Regions from separate parts of the Vibrio sp. V39_P1S14PM300 genome, predicted to be linked through region 1. Evidence: predicted binding sites of a transcription regulator. Region 1 holds the regulator's gene; the other holds the start of a gene.
What was found. The regulator MetJ, encoded in region 1, represses methionine synthesis genes. The targets are predictions, from matches to a motif close to TTAGACNTNTANANGTCTAA.

Region 1 (4,428 bases):
GTCCTGAGCCACTGCCTGCATATCACTGGCGTTCAACAGGGCCGCCAGAAGGCGGGATGACCATACTTCTCCGTGACCCAGCACAGCGGCGCGGCTGGACTCCGTTAGCGGCGCAGTCAGCTCACCGAGTGAGCTGAATTCATCATGCAGTTGGGCCAGACACTGTTCGCGGCTGTCGCCGTCCAACAAGTCCTCAATCAGTTCCGACTGATATTGACGCAGGGACTGCAGGACCTCGTGTGCCAGACGACCGTCTTTGTTGAGCGCATCGGTGAACTCAATTAAACGGTTGGTGGTTTTGCCGGCGGCAGACACGACCACCAGATCGTCGTTGCCTGAATATTCTCTGAGAATGGTCACCACGCGGCGATAGCACTCCGGATCGGCCAGGCTGCTGCCGCCGAATTTGTGCAGTTGACGGAAGGGCGTCATTTACAGTGCCTCCTTTGCTTGCGTAAAGGCGTGATCCAGATCGGCAATCAGGTCGCTGACGTCTTCCAGCCCGACCGATAGCCGCAGCAGTTGCTGTGATACGCCGGCTTCCGTCAGTGCCGCTTCTCCCATGGCTCGGTGTGTCATCGAGGCTGGGTGGCAGATCAGGCTTTCGACACCGCCGAGCGACTCCGCCAGCGAAAACAGGCTTAACTGGCCGACGAAATATTTCAGTTGTTCAAACGAGCCAGAAAATTCGAAGCTGAGCATTGAGCCGAATCCGCTTTGCTGCTTTTTGGCGATCTCATGGCCGGGATGTTCTGGCAGACTTGGGTGGTAGATTTTGCGGACCATAGGCTGAGCTTGCAGATAACGCAGAATTTCGCGTGAGCTTTCCTCATGCACGCGCATCCGGGCGCCAAGTGTGCGGATCCCGCGTAAGGTCATGTAGCTGTCAAACGGAGTGCCCGTAGCGCCGATGCAGTTGCCCCACCAGGCCAGATCTTCGGCGTGTTGCACTGATTTGGTGATCACCACGCCGCCAATCACATCAGAGTGACCGTTGATGAACTTAGTGGTGGAGTGGATCACAAAGTCAGCGCCGAGCTCAAGTGGCTTTTGGAACACCGGAGTCAAAAAGGTGTTGTCGACCCCGACCAGGGTGCCGGATTGTTTGGCTTTCTCGCATACTTTGGCGATGTCCACTACGCGCACTAGCGGGTTGGATGGGGTTTCCAGCAGAATGAGTTTGGGACGTTTGGCCAGTGCGGCCTCCAGTGCCGCGTCGTCGGATTGATCGACAAACGCAACCTGAAAATCACCTTTTTGTGCCCGGGTATTGAATAAACGGTATGTGCCGCCGTAGCAATCGTGCGGTGCCACGATCAGATCGTCCGGACCAAGGAAAGCGGATACCCACAAATTGAGGGCTGAGGTCCCGCAGTTGGTCACGACTGCGCCCTGACCCGATTCAAGCTCATACAGCGCTTTTTCCAGCAGGCCACGATTGGGGTTGCCTGAACGGGTATAGTCGTATTGGGGGACTTCACCAAAGGCCGGGAAGCCATAATTGGTCGACAAATAGATCGGGGGAACGACTGCGTGATGCTGGGTGTCGGATTCGATACCAGTACGTACCGCGATTGTGGCTGGCTTGCGGGTGCTCATGAGGCTTTCCTTTCGAAACAGGTGATGACTTGTCTGTTGGATTACGCTATACCTAAATCGTGACATCAGGGCGTTTTCCATCTCCATTGCCACCACTTTACTTTTCAAAAATTAAGACGTCAACACTTCTAGACGTCTATATGTCTTTGCTTATAGCCTTAAATCCCGCTAAAATTCAGCTTTCCTAATTTTTCTTTATACAGATGACAATAACGAAGGTGCGCAATGGCAGACTGGAATGGTGAATACATTAGCCCATACGCGGAACACGGCAAGAAAAGTGAGCAAGTCAAGAAGATCACCGTATCTATTCCGCTGAAAGTATTGAAGGTGTTAACAGACGAACGTACTCGCCGCCAGATCAATAACCTGCGCCATGCGACGAACAGTGAATTGCTGTGTGAAGCGTTTCTGCACGCGTACACCGGTCAGCCGTTACCGACTGATGAAGATTTGCGCAAAGACCGTCCGGACGAAATCCCGACTGAAGCCAAAGCGATCATGACCGCGATGGGCATCGAATTTGAGGCATTTGACGACGAGTAAGCGTCACCTCATCATCACCGGAAAGAAAAAAGGTTGGCCTTCGCCAACCTTTTTTGTGTCGCTATGGGGCGAATTACCCTGCCATGTAGTTGTCTGGCATCGCGATGCGCGCCACACCTGAATCCACCGCGGCCTGAGCAACCGCTTTGGCTACGCGTGGCAGCAGGCGAGAGTCCATCGGTTTTGGAATGATGTAATCTGGACCAAACTCGAGTTTCTCCACTCCGGCCGCGGTCAGAACTTCTGCTGGCACCGGCTCTTTGGCCAGTTCACGGATAGCGTCAACCGCAGCCAGCTTCATCTCGTCATTGATTTCGCTGGCACGAACATCCAGCGCACCACGGAAAATGAATGGGAAACACAGCACGTTGTTGACCTGGTTCGGGTAGTCACTGCGACCGGTACCCATGATCAGATCCTGACGCACCGCGCGCGCCAGCTCTGGTTTGATTTCCGGATCCGGGTTGGAACAGGCGAAGACCACTGGCTTGTCAGCCATCAGTTCGAGCGCTTCCGGTGACAGTAGGTTCGGACCTGACACGCCGAGGAACAGATCGGCACCTTCGATCACGTCTTCCAGGGTGCGTTTGTCGGTGTTGTTGGCGAACAGTTGTTTGTATTCGTTGAGATCATCACGACGGGTATGAATCACACCTTTACGGTCCAGCATGTAGATCTTCTCACGCATGGCGCCACATTTGATCAGCAGCTCCATACACGCCACAGCCGCCGCGCCAGCACCGAGACACACAATCACCGCGTCTTCCAGTTTTTTGCCCTGCAGTTCGATCGCGTTAAGCATACCCGCCGCGGTGACGATGGCGGTGCCGTGTTGGTCGTCGTGAAAAACCGGAACATCACAGCGTTCGATCAGACGTTTTTCAATCTCAAAACAGTCCGGCGCTTTGATGTCTTCCAGGTTGATGCCGCCAAACGTGTCGGCAATATTAGCTACGGTGTCGACAAATTCGTCGATCGTGCGGTGTTTTACTTCAATATCAATCGAATCAAGGCCAGCAAAGCGTTTAAACAGCAGGGCTTTACCTTCCATAACAGGTTTCGATGCAAGTGGTCCCAGATTACCCAGGCCAAGAATTGCTGTTCCGTTGGAGATCACAGCGACCATGTTGCCTTTGGCGGTGTACTTGTACACGTTATCGGCATTCTGGGCGATTTCACGCACCGGTTCCGCAACGCCCGGGCTGTATGCCAGCGCCAGATCTTTTGCCGTTTCGGCTGGAGTGGTGAGAGCAACGGAAATTTTTCCCGGCGCAGGAAACGCATGATAATCAAGCGCTTGTTGACGCAGCTGTTCTTCGGGGGTCAATTCTTGGCGATTGTCGTCGGACATAGGTGTAGGTACTCACTTTAATAATTGTTAGAAATTCAATCGGGGAAATAGTCCATTCCACCTCGAAAGCGTTTCGTCGGCGACAAAAAACAGCATATTGCGCTGGGAAGCAACAGGTGGTTTGGGTCTTCATTCTAATGGATGTGATTAGAACTTCCTAGGCAGGATTGCGAGTCATGTCATTAAAACCCTGCAAATTGCCGCTGATAAGACCAGCTCAAAGAGTAATCACTCGCGCTGTTGCGGTGGCGATGGATTAATCTCCGGTAATGGACGGGTATTTCGGAATATCGTTGCTGGAGGAGAAAAACAAAGAAAGAAGCGGCTGATCAAAAAAGGACGCCGTAGCGTCCTTTTTCATATTCGGCATGAAGAAGTGATTACTTCTTGCTTGATAGAGCACCGAAACGCTTGTTAAAGCGATCAACACGGCCGCCAGTATCAACGATACGTTGCTTACCAGTGTAGAATGGGTGACATTTGTCACATACGTCCAAGTGGATTGACTCTTTAGCCAGAGTTGAGTTGAACTCAAAAGAGTTACCGCAAGAACAAGTCGCTTTAATTGCTTTGTATTCTGGGTGGATACCAGCTTTCATGGGAGAACCTCAATATTGGGCCGTGTCGCTATCCGAATCGGAGCCGGACACCACACGTAGTTAAAAAACACAGTTCGGATACCGCTGTCGTATGACAAGCCATATCCTAAGGCGCGATATAGTAATGAATCACTCGGGACGGATCAACTGATTTTGTGCGAAATCTGCCACTTTTTTATACGATTCTGTGGTCCTGGCGGGCAGGGAGCCGGAGGGATCACGGCTAGCCTTCCCCGGTTGATTCTTTTAGACTGTCCCTCTTCCCTCATTTGTCGTTAAAGCTGAAATTTATGCGTCCATCCATTGCTCGAGTTGCGCTTCCTGTTCCGTTGG
Region 2 (4,428 bases), on a different contig from region 1:
GGAAGATTTCAGACGCTGCGCTGTACACGTCGTCAGTCTGGTAAGATTGAACGAACTGTTTCACGTTTTCTGCGTTGACGTTGTCTTCACGCGCGACAATCAGGTTGACGTAAGGCGACTCTTTGTCTTCAACAAACACACCGTCTTTTTGTGGTGTCAGATTGATTGAGCTGGCGTAGGTGGTGTTGATGATCGACAGGGCCACATCGTCCAGAGAGCGTGGTAGCTGCGCCGCGTCCAGTTCGACAATCTGAATGTTCTTCGGATTTTCTACGATGTCACGAACCGTGGCCAGCAGCCCCGCACCTTCACGAAGTTTGATCAGGCCTTGTTGCTCGAGTAGCAGCAGTGAGCGACCCAGGTTAGTAGGATCGTTCGGTACAGCGATGCGCGCACCGTCCTGGATATCGTCGACAGATTTCACTTGCTTCGAGTAGCCCGCGATAGGGTAAACAAAGGTGTTGCCAGCGATTGCCAGCTTGTAACCACGATCGGTGATTTGCTGATCCAGATACGGTTTGTGTTGGAACGCATTGACGTCAACGGAACCGTCATCCAGTGCGGCATTAGGCGTGACGTAATCGGTAAATGTCACCAGTTCTACGTCCAGGCCGTATTTTTCTTTTGCCACTTTCGCCGCCACTTCCGCGACCTGAGCTTCCGCACCAGCCATGACACCGACTTTGATTTTACTGGTGTCGGCCTGTTTGTCACCACAGCCAGAAAAGAATCAGAGCAGAGGCAGCAGCTGCGATGGCAAGTACACCTTTAAGATTAAATTTCATTGACTATCTCCTTGTTATAAATCGAATCTTTTTGAATTTATCTGTGATCAACGCGGCGCACGATATGGTCACCAATTGACTGAATAATCTGAACCAGAACGATCAGCATCACGACAGTGACCGCCATGATCACCACATCGTAACGGTGGAAACCGTAGCGAATTGCGACATCGCCGAGACCGCCGCCACCCACGGTACCTGCCATAGCAGAATAGCTGACCAGAGTGACTAATGTGATGGTGACAGAATTGACGATGGTTGGCAGCGCCTCTGGCAGCAGCACTTTGTTGATGATCTGCAGTGGCGTCGCCCCCATGGATTGCGCGGCCTCTACCAAGCCGGTCGGCACTTCCAGCAGCGCGCCTTCAATCAGGCGGGCCACAAAAGGAATGGCGCCGATGGTCAGTGGAACGATCGCGGCGGTGGTGCCGATAAAGGTGCCGACCAGCAGTTTGGTGACCGGAATGATCGCGACCATCAGGACCAAAAAAGGTACCGAACGGCCGACGTTAACGATCGCACCCAATACTTTATTCAGGGTTGGGTTTTCCAGCAGGCCGCCTTTTTTGCTGGTGTGCAAAATCACGCCAAGCGGAATGCCAACCGCAAAACCGACGATGCCGGCAACTGCCACCATGTACAGGGTTTCCCAGGTTGCACCCAGTAACAAATCGCCATTGAGGCTCAGCCAGTCAGAGAGTGTTTTAAAGGACATAACCCAGTACCTCAACTTTTACATTGTGTTCACGCAGATAGTCGATCGCGGCGTTGTCGTCGCTTTCGTTACCAAACAGTTCCGCCACCATCATGCCGAATTTTACACCACCAGCGTAATCCAGATCAGAGCTTAGGATACTGACGTCAATATTAAACTTACGTGATATCTGCGACATGAGCGGCGCATCAACAGTGGCGCCGGTGAACTCCAGTCGTACCAGAGGGTAGCTGCCTTCAACACGTTGAGATTGCAGGCGTGCCTGATAATCGTCCGGGATCGACAGATCCAGTGTTGAACGGATGAATTCATGCGCCAGCTCGGTTTTCGGATGGGCAAAAATTTCCCCCACGGTGCCTTTTTCAACCAGTTCGCCATCCCCGATGATCGCTACCTCGTGACAGATGCTCTTCACGACGTCCATCTCGTGGGTGATCAGCAAAATGGTGATATTGAGCTTGCGGTTAATTTCTTTGAGCAGTTCCAGAATAGACTGGGTGGTGGCCGGATCCAGTGCGCTGGTAGCTTCGTCACACAGCAGAACCTTAGGGTCGCTCGCCAGAGCCCGGGCGATCGCGACACGCTGTTTTTGACCGCCACTGAGGTTGGATGGGTAGCTGTCGCGTTTATCGGCCAGGCCGACCAATTTCAGTAATTCACTGACTTTACGCTCAATGTGCGTGTTGTCCGCTCCCGCCAGCTCAAGCGGCAGCGCGACATTATCGAATACGCTGCGCGATGACAGCAGGTTAAAGTGCTGGAAAATCATGCCGATGTTACGTCGGGCTTCACTCAGTTGCGATTTGGACAGTTGGGTCAGATCCACCCCATCCACGACCACAGAGCCCGATGTTGGCTCTTCGAGCATGTTTACACAGCGGATCAAGGTACTTTTGCCGGCCCCTGATGAACCGATGACACCGAAAATGGTCCCCTGGGCAATGTGGAGATTGATGTCTTTCAGAGCCAGAATTTCCTTACTGCCCTGATAGAAGACTTTGTTGACTTGGTTAATCTCAATCATGTTCCAACCTGTGCGTTATCGCAGCATATTATTTTGACTTGAATCTCAATGACCAGTCGATGCTATGGGTTTCGTTGATTTAAGTCAATAGATATTTTTACGTCTAGACGTCTAAATGGTTATCCGCCTTTATAGCCCGAATAATTAGAGGATGATGAAAGAAATAAAGCGTGCAATAATTGATAACTATTGAAAGTTGAAAGAGAAATACATTGTGGCGAAACCTGCAGTCTTTTTGGATCGTGATGGTGTGATTAACGTTGATCACGGTTACGTTCATGATGAACATGATTTTGAGTTCATTGAGGGCGTGTTTGAAGCCGCCAGGGCGCTTCAGCAGATGGGGTATCAGCTGGTGCTGGTGACCAACCAGTCCGGTATCGCCCGCGGTAAATTCAGCGAAGAGCGCTTTTTGTCACTGACCCAGTGGATGGATTGGAACTTTGCTGACAACGGTGTGGAGTTCGACGGCATTTACTACTGCCCACACCATCCGGAACACGGACAGGGTAAATACAAAGAAGATTGCGACTGCCGCAAGCCTAAGCCGGGGATGTTTATCTCGGCGCGTGATTTTCTCAATATCGATATGGCGAACTCCGTTATGGTAGGCGACAAAGCCGAAGACCTGATGGCGGCGGACGCAGCGGGCGTGGGCACCAAAGTGTTAGTGCGCACCGGAAAACCTGTAACTGAGCAGGGAGAAGCGTTGGCTGATGTCGTTCTGGACAGTATCCGTGACGTTCCGGGTTATCTGACAAAATAGTCTAAGGTTTCGGTAAGACCCTTATATTTCTGGAGAACAATAATATGAACAAAACTCTGATTGCTGCAGCGGCCAGCGTTGTGCTGTTTGGATGTGCTCAATCGGGCAATACGTCGTCTCAGGCTGGTGAAAACTTCCTGCATTACAGCTGTGATGCAAAGATGGCTTTTGACGCGGACTATTCGCAACAAGACAAAGCAACGGTGCGGGTTGACGGCCAGGATTATGCCTTGACGCAAGTCCCCGCTGGCTCAGGCATCCGGTACATCCTAGCCAATGAGCAGGGTGAAGGCATGGATGTGGATCTGCATGCCAAAGGTGACGGTGCCCGCCTGCAAGTTGGTGACACTTTTTTCCGCAACTGTGTGACCGAAGACTTCCCACAACAGCAATAATGCCCGGCGGGCCGTCCGGCCCGCTTCTCTCCTGATTTAGTTTCTGCCTTATGAGTAAAAAGCTGACCATTCTCGATATTGCCCAACTGGCCGGCGTCGGTAAATCCACGGTGTCGCGTGTGCTGACCAATGACCCTAAAGTCAAGCCGGAAACCCGGCAGAAAGTGGAGCAGGTGATTGCGGCGCACGGGTACGTGCCATCGAAATCGGCGCAGTCGATGCGTGGTGGCAGCCAGAAAGTGGTCGGGGTGATCATTTCCCGCCTAGAGTCACCGTCAGAAAATAAAGCCGTCGGTAGCATGCTGCAAGCACTGTATGCGGAAGGCTATGACGCTGTCATCATGGAAAGTCAGTTCGATCGCCACAAAACCAATGAGCACCTCAGTGTGCTGAAAAAGCGCAATGTCGATGGCGTGATCGTGTTCGGCTTTGCGGATATGGACACCGCCCCGTTGAGCCTATGGCAGGAAAAAGCCGTGGTGATTGCGATGAATACCGAACTGGTCTCGTCAATCAACTATGACAATCACGGAGTGATTGTGGCGGCACTGGAACACCTCCGAGCCAAAGGGTTGCAACACATTGCCTTTATTGGGGTGGAAGCCAGCGATCTGACCACCGGTCAGCAGAGACTCAGTGCGTATCTGGAGTGGAGTCAGGCCCACGATATGACGCCTGCATATCAAACTGGTCAGCTGGATCACCACAGTGCCTATCAGCTGGTGGATCACGTGCTCAACGCT

Region 2: metN (methionine ABC transporter ATP-binding protein MetN) is a predicted target of MetJ. The motif match lies at 2,620-2,639, and genes of this name have one in related genera.

Annotation. Positions count from the first base shown of each region.
Region 1 covers NZ_WXWP01000179.1:18,839-23,266, forward strand. The annotation lists gene CAG65_RS09030 (bifunctional aspartate kinase/homoserine dehydrogenase II) at 1-432, opposite strand, end outside; gene CAG65_RS09035 (O-succinylhomoserine (thiol)-lyase) at 433-1,599, opposite strand; gene metJ (met regulon transcriptional regulator MetJ) at 1,825-2,145, shown strand; gene CAG65_RS09045 (malic enzyme-like NAD(P)-binding protein) at 2,219-3,496, opposite strand; gene rpmE (50S ribosomal protein L31) at 3,877-4,095, opposite strand; gene priA (primosomal protein N') at 4,386-4,428, shown strand, end outside.
Region 2 covers NZ_WXWP01000402.1:15,800-20,227, forward strand. The annotation lists partial or broken gene CAG65_RS21000 (MetQ/NlpA family lipoprotein) at 1-785, opposite strand, end outside; gene CAG65_RS21005 (methionine ABC transporter permease) at 823-1,500, opposite strand; gene metN (methionine ABC transporter ATP-binding protein MetN) at 1,490-2,524, opposite strand; gene gmhB (D-glycero-beta-D-manno-heptose 1,7-bisphosphate 7-phosphatase) at 2,739-3,290, shown strand; gene CAG65_RS21020 (MliC family protein) at 3,335-3,685, shown strand; gene treR (trehalose operon repressor TreR) at 3,736-4,428, shown strand, end outside.